2 regions of the Paenibacillus sp. FSL H3-0469 genome follow, and region 2 is predicted to be linked to the other one. Evidence: predicted binding sites of a transcription regulator. Region 2 holds the regulator's gene; the other holds the start of a gene.
The links. Region 2 encodes LexA, which represses DNA repair genes until DNA is damaged. Its sites were predicted from a motif close to CGAACATATGTTCG; they were not measured.
Positions count from the first base shown of each region.

Region 1: NSS83_RS10580 (YolD-like family protein) is a predicted target of LexA. The motif match lies at 3,449-3,462, and genes of this name have one in related genera.

Region 1 is NZ_CP150302.1:2,441,677-2,448,760, forward strand. It holds partial or broken gene NSS83_RS10545 (JAB domain-containing protein) at 127-369, shown strand; gene NSS83_RS10550 (helix-turn-helix transcriptional regulator) at 479-670, opposite strand; gene NSS83_RS10555 (hypothetical protein) at 831-1,121, shown strand; tRNA gene NSS83_RS10560 (tRNA-Leu) at 1,212-1,297, opposite strand; gene NSS83_RS10565 (WGxxGxxG family protein) at 1,442-1,906, opposite strand; gene NSS83_RS10570 (M15 family metallopeptidase) at 1,982-2,668, opposite strand; gene NSS83_RS10575 (hypothetical protein) at 2,850-3,011, shown strand; gene NSS83_RS10580 (YolD-like family protein) at 3,054-3,389, opposite strand; gene NSS83_RS10585 (GNAT family N-acetyltransferase) at 3,665-4,090, shown strand; gene NSS83_RS10590 (hypothetical protein) at 4,178-4,780, opposite strand; gene NSS83_RS10595 (PH domain-containing protein) at 4,982-5,473, shown strand; gene NSS83_RS10600 (glycosyl hydrolase) at 5,491-6,966, opposite strand.
Region 2 is NZ_CP150302.1:1,108,686-1,115,769, forward strand. It holds gene metH (methionine synthase) at 1-1,885, opposite strand, end outside; gene NSS83_RS04745 (FixH family protein) at 1,995-2,423, opposite strand; gene NSS83_RS04750 (HAD-IA family hydrolase) at 2,869-3,654, opposite strand; gene NSS83_RS04755 (hypothetical protein) at 3,690-4,217, opposite strand; gene NSS83_RS04760 (DUF896 domain-containing protein) at 4,265-4,474, opposite strand; gene NSS83_RS04765 (LysM peptidoglycan-binding domain-containing protein) at 4,584-5,000, opposite strand; gene lexA (transcriptional repressor LexA) at 5,198-5,824, shown strand; gene NSS83_RS04775 (L,D-transpeptidase) at 6,013-6,351, shown strand; gene NSS83_RS04780 (hypothetical protein) at 6,431-6,649, opposite strand; gene NSS83_RS04785 (hypothetical protein) at 6,760-6,981, opposite strand; gene NSS83_RS04790 (hypothetical protein) at 7,075-7,084, opposite strand, start outside.

The DNA.
Region 1 (7,084 bases), 1.3 Mb from region 2:
GAACATGATTTAAGGCAATTAGTCTCTGAATCATTAAGGGAAAGCAATAACAGCTGCGCAAGAGCTTTTCGAGCTTTTCCTACAGTTACAGACCTAATGAATGTATCAGAACAAAAGTTAGTGTCTTTATGGGAAAAGCTCGGCAACTTTCACTGTTTTGAACAAAAAGAACACTTCATCTGCCTTTTCCTCCATACAAAGAACCGCCTCATCTTCAAAGAAGTCATCTCCATAGGCTCACTTAACACCGCGATCGTCCACCCTAGGGAAGTATCCATGCAGCGATAGGACGCTGTAGTACCTCGCTCATTTGTGCTCACCCGAGCGGTGACTCGGAGCTGCTCAATAGAGGATTTTAATCTGACAAAAACATCTCATAGCGGATGGGGATATCATAGGAATAGAATTCCTTAGCCGCTGCTATAAAACAAAAAAGAGTACCTTTTATCGGCACCCTCTCAGCTACACTATAACAATCTTATTTATCAGGACTGTACTCAATCAACTCCGACAGCTTACATTGAAACGTATCACAAAGTTTAAACAGTGTTTCTAGCTTAATCGTTTCTAAGTCGTTTCCTCTATACAGCTTATTGATTGAATTCCGGCTTAACCCTGATTTCTCCATTAATTCAGTAATATCGTCGATCTGATGCTCGGCCATTAGCATTCTTAGATTGCTTTTCAACAAGAAGTTCCCCTCCAGCTATTAGTATGAATGATGATTACAGACGATGGATTGACCTTACAAAGTTAAAAATTAACTTTACAATTAACTTCACAGAGTTATATAATGACCTTATAAAGTTAATTATTTGGAGGTGCATGGTTTGTATGAATCTTTAGAATCCTTAACCGACCCACTAATTCGTATCCGGCTTGAAAGGATGTACCGTGAACTGTTGGACAATGATCCTATCTATAAACAGCTTCTTCTGGAAAGCAGTGAGTGCTTCCGGCAACTTAGGATAGCTCTGCCAGAGGAGCAGCAGAGGGCTTCATTCCTGTACGAGGATGCCCAATTATCGCTCCAAGCCATTCTAGAACGCTCCATCTATCTGCAAGGATTCAAAGATGCTCTTTACCTCTTCAATGAATTACAGATTTCGTCTCCTGCTTAATTCGATTCTTCAATTACATTATCCTTTTTCTGTTCTGTATGTATAGAAAAGACGCATTCAGCAGAATGCGTCTTTCCCTACTACTATATATGCCGAGGACGGGGGTCGAACCCGTACGGTACTCACGTACCGCAGGATTTTAAGTCCTGTGCGTCTGCCTGTTCCGCCACCCCGGCATGGTATTGCGCGTTCTTACGCGACAAGAAATATAATAGCACGTATTAGGTGGATACGCAATAAATATTTCCTGTTTTCCCTGTCCTCAAAAAAATAGCCCGGTCAGCCAAAGCTGATACGGGCTTGTTGTCCACGGCCAAATCCTAGTGGCGGTCGCGCTCGCCGGTTCTGCTGCGCATGCCAGCCAGACCCAGGAGACCGACGAGACCGAGCCAGCCCCAGTTGGAGCGGTTATCGTTATTGTCTGTGGTGGTCGTGCTCTGTGCCCGATATCTGCCGGTAGGCATGTCGTTGGACAGCGGGGAGACAGAGCTGTTGTTCCCGGTACGGATTTTGTCCTTCATGATGTTTTCGGTCTTGTGCATGGAATCTCTGGTCTCATTCATCATGGTGTTGCCCCGGCCGTCCATCATCCGGTCATCCATATTGCCCATGTTGCCCATCCGGCCGTCAGTAGACATGTTGTTCATGCCTGGAGCGGTGGTGCTCATAACGCCCGGAGTCGTAGTTGTCATACCGCCCGGAGCTGCTGCGGAGATGTCACCTGCTCCGAGCAGACTCATGGACAGGACCGTACCGCAGGCAAGACTTGTGATCAGCTTGTTCAAAATGTTGTGCCCCCTTCATGGATGTGGTTAATCGCTGATAATTTCCCCATCCGGGACAGCATCTATGCAGAGAAGTTATTCCTTCACAATGTTCACGGTCTTGCTGGACGCATTATACGTGACCTTGGCTCCAAGTGCTTCCGCAACCGCACGTACAGGCGCATAGGTTACCGCATCGTCCATGACGCCGGTCGTCAGCTTCTTTCCATTGAGCGTAATATTTACCGGGATATCCTTGTTCACCTCTGGCTCACCTCCGGTTATACGGCTTAGTGCAGCTGCACTCTGCTGGGCAGTAGGCCGTCTGCCTGCCTTCAGGTCCTGGATGCTAAGGCCGAAGCTCATCTGCAGATGAGCGTAATCCTTGAAGGAGGTCCAGTCCCCGCCCCATTCGAACCCCAGCTTCTTCCCCTCCTGCACTACCTCTTGCCAGTCTGACACCTTGTCGCCGTCCCCGTCACGGGTCATATCCCAAGACACATTCCTGCCATCCGGCAGCAGCAGCGCAAAGTCTATTGCCAGTCCGTAATTATGGTAGCTGTCGCCTCCCCGGGCATTCGTTACAATGTCGCCCTTCTTGGTTCTCCCTTGAGCATATAGCTCATTCTGCTGCGCTATCGTGCGCATGCCCTGCGTAATGAGGATCGGTACCCCCCGGTTATAGCTCCGTCTAATCAGCTCGTTCGCCCCGGCCAGCACAGCCGGATGCAGCTTCGCCAGCCTTGCGGCCGACTTCTGCTTGACTTGCTCCAAAGTAAGCATCTACTCACCCCCTGGTATAGTATATGCCCGCTTTGGCCGGGCGGCTTACGCCGATGACCATTTTTTTCACAAAATGAAGCTGTGTAGCACCTTATCTCCCCGGATGAACTGTGCACCTACAGGCCAGAATAAGAATGCAGACCGCAAGTCAGGTCATTCTAACGGAAAGGGGGGATTGAACATGGAGATACACAGCGACAGCTACAGAATAGCCCCGCTTAGCGACCAGGAGGATGTCGTGGAGGTGATCCGCCAGGCTGAATCGGAGATTGCCCGGATGACCGGGAACCCGGAAGTCACGCTGATTGCCTATGAGAAGACGGATGGACACCGCAGCAAGTAAATGAGGCGTGCCCGTGCTGATCCCAGGCAGAGAGCTTACCTTTTAGACAATATAAGCCTCCACAATGTCATCTACAAGCAGCCACTTCCATTCCTCCGCCCACTGCAGCTTGAATTCCCGCGAGTGGGTGTGAATGGAGGTCACGAACCCGCTCAGCTTCACCTGCTCCTGAGAACCATACAGCACCAGCGTTACCCGCACATGACTCCGTAGCGATAAGGCCAGCGTATGCTCAATCTCCTCCAGCTTCTGCTCATCCAGCACCGGCCTCAGGCTATGCCAGGTCTCCCGTTCGTCCCTCCTGATCCCGCCCTTATGCTCCGTCAACATGCTTCGGCTGCTCTCCCGCAGACCGCCCGCTTCAAGCTTCTTGCCCATTGCTATTCCCCCACTCTGATGTTTATAACCCGGACTACATCATCTTTCCGCTCATAAACAGAACGTATGTTTGTATTATATCCGCGATTCAGCTTGTTAAGCAAGCAGAAATTAATGTCAGAGCAAGGACGCAGAAGAAGGGCTTCAACTGATCATAACAAAGGGTTGAGCTAGCACCACACCTGCATGAAAACAGCCATACTGTGGTTCTAGTAATTTAGCTAATCTGATGCCATCATTAGGGGAAAGGTGTAGAAAGAACGGAGATGATATTTATGATTAGAGCAGCAAATGTGGAGGATCGAGAGGGTATTTCCAGACTATTGACGCAGTTAGGTTATCCGGATACCGGGCTTTATATGAAAGAGAATATAGAAAGACTTCTTGCTGACCCCAATGAGGAGTTAATGGTCTATGAAGCGGAAGGAGGTGTTATCGCCTGTCTTTCCCTGCATTATATCCCGCAACTGGGCATGAGAGAAGATATCGCCTCCATTAGTTATCTGGTTGTGGACTCCTCAGCTAGAAGTAAGGGAATTGGACAGGAATTAGTGGAATCCGCTTCAGCTTCCGCCACCCGAAGAGGATGTGCCAGTATCCAGGTTCATTGCCATGCCAGAAGAATAGCGGCTCATACATTTTATGAAAGACAAGGTTTCAGGGAAGCCCCTAAGTACTTCTCAAAAAGATTGGACCAATAATTCAATCGGCAGCAAAAAGACGCCTACAGTAATGCTGTACAGCGTCTTCATCTGAATCCTTTGGCGTATAACAAGCCTTGTCTCTGCTTATTTCACTGACGAAGTCCCTGCGCTTCCGGTACCCGGTTCCTGCTTGGCATCTGTGCCTGCATCTGACACAGTTCCTGGTACGGATTGCTCCGGCTCAATCAGTCCGGCGGCTTCTCTGGCTTCATTCAGCTTGGAGATGCCATAGAGCATGGCTACGTCCGCCTGCTGATTCATCTCATTGAATTCCTCGGCGGTCACATCGGGCGATACTGCGCTCTTGGAAGCCTTCTCCTTAATCTGATAGGCACTCTTGAAAGCAATCACCGAATCTCTAAGCAGCTTCTCGATCGTATCCGGCAAGCCGCCCGCAATCTTGATATCGTTCACATGATCTGCAAGCTCGGAGGCGGTATCCTGGAAGCTGTCTACAGCCTTCTGGAATTCTTTGTCTGTCGCTTGTCCGGTGGAATAAGAGGTGAATGTGGTGTTGAAGTTCTCTAGCGAGGATTTGCCCATTTCGTCGAATTTCGACATTTCATTGTAAAAGTTCTGTACCGTCTCCTGCACCGCTTCCGGGGAAGCCGGTTCGGTGCTGTTATTGCCGCAGGCACTGAGGATCATGACGGCCATTAGCAGTCCTGTAAGTAAAGCTTGTCTCATAGTTAATATCCCTCCACTTAACAGAATAATATCGTTTTTTGTTAAGTGCAAATGAAATTAATGTAAAAGTCGGCGTAATGAAACATATGTCAGAAGTTAAGCGTATTCATAGGGAGAAATGGCGATCAATAACCATTTGATGACTGGCAATTGCTGTTATACTATAATGAATTTATCCGTTCAAGGAGAGGAAGATCTATCATGGCTTATTGCACAGTATGTGGTGCGGAATACAAGCAAGGTGCCAAATTCTGCGGGGAATGCGGGGCAAGCACAGAAGAGGCCGGTTCTCCGGCAACAGCACGCCGTCCGGCGTCTGGCCATAGCTCCGGTCCCGAACAAGAATTATGGCAGGGCAAGCCTGCCGGCATCTCCGACCGTCTCAAGGGGCTGATCGGGCTGAATACCACCAAATATACGATTACGTCCCAGCGGATTATGGTGAAGAGCGGGCTGATCGGCAAGGATGTCGAAGAAATCGAGCTGCTGCGGGTCAATGATTTCTCCGTCACCCAGTCGGTTATGCAGCGTATGCTGGGCATCGGGACGCTGATCATTTTATCGGATGATGCTTCATCTCCACAGCTCCCCTTCTATAGAATCCGTAAGGTTCAGTCTGTTAAGGATATCCTGCGCCAAGCCGTCCGTGATGAGAAAATCGCCAACAACATCAGCTACCGCGAGCATATCTGACGCTTCGTTACACTCTGTTATGGAAGGTAGAGGGCTCCTGCCGGAATTACGCCTTTGGCCTGGCTGGGGCTCTCCCACATCAGTACCGCCCGCGCATCCCCCTGGTTCTCATAGTACTCCACCTTCAGCTCATGCAGCTTCCCCGCAATCAGACTCACAGTGCCTTGCCGCTCCTGCCCGCTCTGCTTGATCCAGCTGTCAATAATCAGCTTCCCGTCGATCCATATCCGGATTCCGTCATCTGAATACGAATAGATCGTGTAGGTCTCACTATAGGCAGCGCTTATCCGGCCGCTCCAGCGTACCGAGAACAGATCTGCGTGAACAGCCGGATCGGGCGCTGCCTGTCTCCAGGCGAAGTTAATATTGGCATCTGTCCGGGTGAGGGCAGGCGTGCCGGTAAGCGTAATATTGTTGTAATACTGCCCATAGAGGCCCGGTTTGGGGAGTACCCCTCCTGAAGAAGCATACGCCGCCGCTTTGGCCGAATAGTCGTCTCTGGAGAATACGGCACTATTTTTCATAAAAGCCTGAATCACTGCATCCTTATTGCGCTCGTACAGCATCTTGCCCCAGGTCATCTGGAAGCTCCATTTGTTCTGCGTGCCTGCCAGCACAGCTGGCGGTGGAAGCTCCCCGTTCTCACCGATGGCGATCAGCTTGCCGCGCCCCAGGTCCCAGAGCGTATCATGATGGATTGCCTTGTAATCCCCCTCGAAAATATCCGCCGCCAGCACATCCACTCTGCCGCTGCCCGGATAATACTTCGCCGGCTCCTCACTATTCTTGTTCTTGGCATTCGGACTCCACACCCACAGCAGATTGTGCAGCTGATGATAGACGGTATACCGCTCGAACATGATCTCCCAGAGGGTCACGAAGGAGGATTTCTGCCCCCACCAGAACCAGCCGCCGTTCATCTCATGGTATGGTCTCCAGAGGACGGGGACACCGGCATCATTCAGTTTTTTCAGGAAAACAGCTACCTTATCCAGCTCGGCAATCATCGCCGTATACTCGGGTGTTCCCGGTGTGATGTACTTGCTGAAATTAGCTTCGCTGAGGCTCATGGAGACATTCGTCCAGGCTGGTGCCGTACCCGGCATGTTGGCATGATAGGTCATCGCTACGATGCCCCCGGCCTTGTGCCAGCGGATCGCACTGTCCGTTACGCCCTGACGCTGACTGCTGATGAGCTTCTCCGTCTGGCCGCTAATTGGCCCCATCTCATAGCCGTGCAGTCCGGCATAGGTACCCGCCGTATTCTTCAGCTTGTTGTTGATATCATCCGGACTCTCCAGGTAATCATGCTGGCCGCTGATCATTCCCTGGCCCTGCAGCCAGTACAGCGTCTCCAGCAGCTTCCGTGCGGGCGCCCCCAGCTCCGCGTCAGCGGGAGACATCTGTATTTTGCGAAAAGCCGCTTGCCACTGCACATCACCAATCAGCCGCGAGGCCGAATCCAGCAGGTCCCTGAGGTTGCGCTGTTCCACATTTTCCACCATCCTTTTCCTTGTGTTTGTACATATTATGACGAATTATGGAACTTCAGCACGGCTGCTGCACAGAATTCGGGCTGTCCCAATCGGTTATTCTTACGCTATACTATTC
Region 2 (7,084 bases):
GGCGCTCCTCCAGGGAGAGATTGGAGATCTTCTCCTTCTTCTCCACCTTTTTGCCGCGAAAAGCTGCTACGAACGCAGACAAGGTATCGTCATTCGTATTATAAATCAGCTCTTCAGCGAGCTTGCGCTCCTCTTCAGGGATCGATGCATACCGCTCCACCTTCTCGGTGTTCACAATGGCATAATCCAGCCCGGCCTTAGTGCACTCGTACAGGAATACCGAGTTCAGCACCTCACGGCCGGCTTCCGGCAGACCGAAGGAGACATTGCTGATGCCGAGAATCGTGTGAACAGCCGGCATAGCCTCCTTAATCAGACGGATACCGTCAATCGTCTCCTTCGCAGAGCCGATATACTGCTCATCCCCTGTTCCAACAGGGAACACCAGGGTATCGAAAATCAGATCCTCGGGGGCCAGACCGTATTTGTTGACCAGCAGATCATAGGAACGTCTGGCAACCTCCAGCTTGTCCTTAGCCAGGATGGCCTGACCGGTCTCGTCGATGGTGCCTACAACAATCGCTGCTCCGTATTTATGAATCAAAGGCGTAACATGCTCGAATTTCTCTTCACCATCTTCAAGGTTAATGGAGTTAATGATCGCTTTACCCTGACAATATTGCAAGGCCAGATCAATGACCTTCGGGTCCGTCGTATCGATCATTAACGGCACCTTGACCTTCTTCACCACCAGTTCCAGGAACCGCATGATATCTTCCGTCTCATCCCGGTCCGGGTCCTGCACACAGACATCAATGACCTGTGCGCCGCTCTTCACCTGGGCACGGGCAATCTCCGAAGCTTCCTCATATTTCCCCTCAACGATTAGACGCTTAAACTTCCGGGAACCAAGGACATTGGTCCGTTCACCGACCATATATGGACGGTTCTCACTCTCCACATACACCGGCTCAATCCCCGACAAAGCCGGAGGATGCTGGCCATCCAGCTTACGCGGCGGGTAGGCTGCCATGACCTCAGCCATCGCCCGGATATGCTCCGGCGTGGTTCCGCAGCAGCCGCCGGCAATATTCAGCCAGCCCTTCTCAGCGAAGCCGCCCAGCTTACGGGCCAAGGAATCCGGGGATTCATGATAATTCCCGTTCTCATCCGGCAGACCCGCATTCGGGTAGCAGCTGACAGCTGCTGAAGAGATCGCGGAGAGCGAACGGATGTGATCACGCATGAACTCCGGTCCGGTGGCACAGTTCAGTCCGATAGATACCGGCTTCAGATGCTCCAGTGAAATATAGAAGGCTTCTATATTCTGTCCGGCCAGTGTGGTTCCCATAGGCTCAATGGTCCCCGAGATCATCACCGGCAGCGTAATTCCGCTCTTCTCGAAGGCGTTACGGATGCCAATGCTTCCAGCCTTCACGTTCAGGGTATCCTGGGATGTCTCCAGGAGCAGTGCATCCACCTTACCGTCGATCAGCGCAACCGCCTGTTCTTCATAGCTGTCTATAAGCTCCTTGAATGTGACTCCCCCGGTGACAGAGAGCGTTTTCGTGGTCGGACCCATAGCTCCTACCACATAACGCGGGCGCTGAGGTGTATCATATTTATCAGCGGCATTACGTGCAAGTCTCGCGGCCGCAAGGTTAATCTCCCGGGCACGGTCCTGAATATCATATTCAGCAAGCACCACTGAGGTGGCACCGAAGGTATTCGTCTCGATCAGATCCGCACCGGCCTCCAGGTATTTCTCATGAATGTCCTGAATAACCTCCGGCCGGGTCAGGACCAGCATTTCATTACAACCATCCAGGTCATCCCCGCCGAAATCCTCGCCGGTGAGCGGCACCTGTTGAATCATGGTACCCATAGCTCCATCCAGTATCAATATGCGCTGCTGCAAGCTCTCAGCAAGTGTGTATTTGGCCACTTTCCATCCCCCCAGTGAAACATTAGAGTAATTTTAGCAGAATAAAGGGATTTCGGAAAGCCTTCCTTTCCACCCTGCATTATTTGTATTTCTATTGATTTCATTCCTATTACGGCGCTACCACAAGATTCTTGCTTGGCATGGAATGCTGTGTCCGGGCAGTCACATGTGAAGTGACGCTGAATTCGCCCGCCTCTTCAAAGGTATGTTCCCCGACATAAGCCCCTTCTCCGGCACTTTCACCCTTGATTTCAATCTTTTTAGTCTTATCTGTGGACTCATTTACCTCAAACATAACTTCTCTAGCATCATCTACCGGTTCACCGTCCTGTGTCACCACAGCCTTGAAGCTAATTGCCGTTCCTGCGGTTACTTCCTCCGGAGTCCAGCTCAGCTCCACCTTAATCGGTGACATGGAGGAATTGGCCGCCGCCTGCATCTGCATCTGCATCTCATCGTCCTTATTCCCCGAGCATCCGGCTAGTGTCATCCCCATCACAATACATATAAGTCCCCTGCGCATCCTTGGCTTCATCATCTGAAGTCCTCCCGGTTCATAGGTAGATTCTTCTTCATTCATGAAACATATCAAGCATGAAACATATCAAATCTATATTACAATGAAAGTCAGATCGCTGCTCTCCTTATTATACACATTTTATTCAATTTGCCTTAAAAAAGCTGCATGATTCACTCATGAACATGAGAATAGTCATATCTTTGATTCAAAGTGTTTGTATTGGGATTGCCGTGACTCCAAAGAATGTTTGGCCCTCCGGCCGCTGTTGTTCCCAGATTTCTTGAATTAAACCGCTGCTAGCGGTTGAAATCCGGTAACAAAGGCGGACGCTAACGCTCCTACAGTTCCAAAATTCTCCTCCGCCACTTTTCCCTTTACAGTATATTTTCAAGTTCAAACAATATAGCAGTTACATAAAAAAGCCAATACCCACTAAATAGGATACTGGCTTCATAGAATTCAATTATAGGGAGTCTACAAGCGGCAGTAGCTCGGAGAGATGGCTGATCTGGTAATCCGGCGTAATCTCCGGGTCCGATGCTTTCGCATTCCGGTTGATCCAGACTGTGGTCAGTCCGGCAGACAATCCGCCAAGAATATCTGTCGTAAGCTTATCGCCCACCATGATCCCTTGCTCTGGAGCAATATCCAGCAGTCCGAGCGCATGCTCGAAGATTCCCTTGTCCGGCTTGCCTTTGCCGAAGCTTCCCGAAATCACAACATGGTCAAAATACGGAGTAAGCTCCGGCACACCGTCCAGCTTCTCCTGCTGAAGTGCCGGACAACCGTTTGTCAGCAGCAGCAGCTTGACCTTACCGCGCAACTCGTTCAGCACCTGAAGCGTCTCTTCATAGATATAAGGACGGCTGCGGCGCTCAGCGGCGAACTTGTCAGCCAACTGTGCAGCCAGCGCTTCATCCTCTACCCCGAGTGCGGCGAGGCCGCGGCGCCAGGATTCCTTACGGTAGACAGGGGCAAGCTGTTCCAGTTGACGGAACTCCGGCTGTTCACCGGCAGTGAAATTCGCCCATAGCGCTTCAAATGGGTTAATACCGATTAGCTTGGTGAACGGATATGTCTCATAGGATTCATAGAGGGCACGGGCTTCTCTGCGTACAGCAGCTTCCAGCTCCTGCGGATCAACGGAATCTCCAGCCGCCTCACTAGCATAGCGGAAGGCTTCTTCCACGCTGCGGTCATCCCACAGCAGAGTATCGTCAAGGTCAAATAGTACGGCGGTAATCGGCATTAGTTCTCCCACTCCCTATATGCTGGTCTGTCTTCCTATTCGTGCACTAGTTCAATATTGTTGTTCTTGGCGAACTGCTCCAGACGTTCCCCCATCGCAGCGGTGTCATAACGGTTAATCAGCTTGGAGAAAATCCACTGCTTGCGCTTACCCTTATACTTAATGGTAACTACACTGCGCGATAAAGTGATCTTCTCAATATCCGCCGCAGCCAGGAAACGTTCGCGGTTGTATTTAATAGTAGAGATACGCGCACGCTCAACCTTAAGGAACGGACGGCGGAAGAACAGCAGCGCAGCGAGCAGGAAGTACAGCACTACACCCAGCCAGTTGGCCAGAATACCGCTTCCTTTAGCTTCGTCAATCGAGCCGACCACCCAGAACATGATGCCAAGCAGCATCAGTACTACGGGGAATACAATATTGCGGCCTTTGAAAATATCGATGCTTTTCGCGGCAGTCTTAGTGCTGGAAGTGTAAATAGAGTCCTTCCCCTGCTTCTTTCTTTGCTGGTTAATTTGCTTCGTGTTGCGTTGAACCATTCTTTCCCAAGAACGGGCCATGTAAGTTCCCCCTAGTCATCCTGTATTATCTATGAAAAGGCAACAGGCTAATGCTTAAGTCCGTTATTGCCCTCTTCATGCTCCGGATTGTCCACAATTTCGATAGTATCAAGCTGGGCCCGAAAGTTAGTGCGGATATTCCCCAGGTAAATCTCGCGGAGCTTGGCACGTTCAGCCAGTTCCTCTTCATTCAGGCCGCCGTTCTTAGCTTTGCGTGCCAATTCATTGATGCGTGCGACCAATTCGTCAATATTCAATACGTTTCCCTCCCTCTAAATTCATTTTAACTTTGCCATGAGAAAAAGAGCTTGTCAAGGTCTACCCCCTGAAAGCTCTCCGAGTCGATCATTAGTCTGACACAATCCTTCAATATAAAGGTAAAGTCAGAATATCTCCGGCCTTAATGACGCTGTTCTCCAAATGATTCGTCTTCATTATTCCTTCTATATATACGGCTGTCCTCATGTCCTCAGGCTTGTTACTTAACGCAATGCTCCATAAGGTATCTCCGCGTTCGACTACGATCCGCTTATCGGGCTTCAGTGAAGAGACCGAACCGGCAAAAACATTGCCCACTACAGTGAATCCAGAAATGACAAGCATCAGCACCAGGACCATCTTCATCAGGCTGACCTGACGGAATAGTGATGATAGCACAGTGAGACTATGAAGAATCGCATCCTTGACCTTGGTTACATTACTATGAGCAGTTGGATTACCGGGAGCAGACACCTTGATATCCTCATTATTGTAGATGCTGTTGTAGGTACTATACTTTAACATGATCATCATCCTCCAAACACATGTTCTTGCTTTCGAAAATAATATAACACGAACATGTGTTTCGAACAAGAGTTTTTTCGGAACGTTTGTTCTCTTTATTTCCGTTCTCGTTTTTTCCTCATTTTAGAACTTATGTTTGTACGAACGGAAGTTCTATGTTATAATTTTCCCAAACATAGTATATGGGGTTGATACCGATGTCAAAGATTTCTAGTCGTCAGCTGGCGATCCTGGAATTTATACGTAATGAAGTCCGCAGCAAGGGTTATCCTCCGTCTGTCCGCGAGATTGGCGAGGCTGTCGGCCTGGCCTCCAGTTCTACTGTGCATGGTCACTTGGACCGGCTTGAGAAGAAGGGCCTGATCCGCCGTGACCCTACGAAGCCGCGTGCGATTGAATTGCTCGGCCAGGAAGATTCAGAGAATGTGCATCAATTCGTCCAGACCGTTACCCGCATCCCGGTAGTGGGTAAGGTTACAGCTGGTGTTCCTATTACTGCAACAGAGAATATTGAGGATTACTTCCCGTTGCCTGCTCATTATGTAGGCGATAACAAGGTATTTATGCTTTCTGTCCTTGGTGACAGTATGGTGGATGCCGGAATTATGAATGGGGATTATGTCATCGTACGCCAGCAGCAAACTGCCGACAATGGCGATATTGTTGTAGCGATGACCGAAGAAGATGAAGCAACGGTCAAGACCTTCTACAAGGAACGGGATCATATCAGGCTGCAGCCGGAGAATCCGGCGTACGAGCCTCTCCGCCTTAACCGCGTTACGATTTTGGGCCGGGTCATCGGATTATTCCGCGATATCCACTAATCTACTCCCCGCTTAAGAACAGGCTGCTCCGCACCATGCGAAGCAGCCTGTTTTCTGTTCATTTCATTTCGTAAAGTGGCCAAAAAGCAGAGCGCGAACAAATGTTTGCATTCTCCTTTTTGGCCACTTTTTCTGTGAACCGCTGTACCGCTCCGCACATATCCTGTTATAAAGGAGTGCTGATCTGTATGCCCAATTATCGAATTATCGTCGATCTGTCACAGCGCATGCTGTACCTGCTGGATAATGACGTTGTCACCAGAGGCTTCCCTGTCGGCATCGGCAAAATGTTAACCGTCTCCCCTGTAGGCGAATACACCATCATTAACAAGCAGCCCAATCCGGGTGGCCCGTTCGGTGCCTTCTGGATGGGACTGTCCAAGCCGCATTACGGCATCCACGGAACCAATGACCCATCCTCCATCGGCCACATGGTCTCTCACGGCTGTATTCGTATGTATAACGCAGATGTACTCGCCCTGGCCGCCCTTGTTCCCATAGGTATCCTTGTCACCATCCGGGAATAGGAACGTCACAAAAACCCTTGAGACGCCAGATTGCGGCCCAAGGGTTCCTGTGACTCCTATGAATTAGAGCGGATACAGACTACAGCACACTTCTCAATAGACGGATAGCCACCGTATTCAAACGGATGGCCTCGCGGATCGATTCTCTGGCTGCCAGCAGCTCTCTTCTGGCCCGCGAACCTCTAGGCACTCTGCGCAGATTCTCATTGATTTCTTCCAGTCTCTCCAGCAGGACAGCCCGCTGTGTCAGCAGGACATTAATGGCTCTGCGAATCCGGTTACGTTCTCTTTGGCTCATCTTTACACCTCTTTTACACTTGGATAGTATAAGAGATGCCAAGAATCGCTCCAAAGCTTGTGTGATTCGGCAGTAATGTTAGAGCTGCAAGCAGCGGACAGGTAATCTGCTTACTTTTTGTTCAACCGTACCCGGAATTCAAATTCATCGCGTCTATAAGTCATTCCGGCCAGCACTATGTACTCCGGTGTCCATTTCTGTACAGGTCCGGCATAATCAGCAATCACATGCGGTTTGCCATCAACCAGCTGAACGACGTAGACCTGTACCTGTGCCAGTGCGGCAGCGAATAGATCAGCATCACTGGACAGTACTTTATAAGCCGTATTCAACTTCGTTCCTCCTTGTTCCACAACCATGATAATAGATTTAGCCCAACAATCTATTCAATTATACCGGGTTATGGAACAATATGTAAACCATATTTACAGCTTG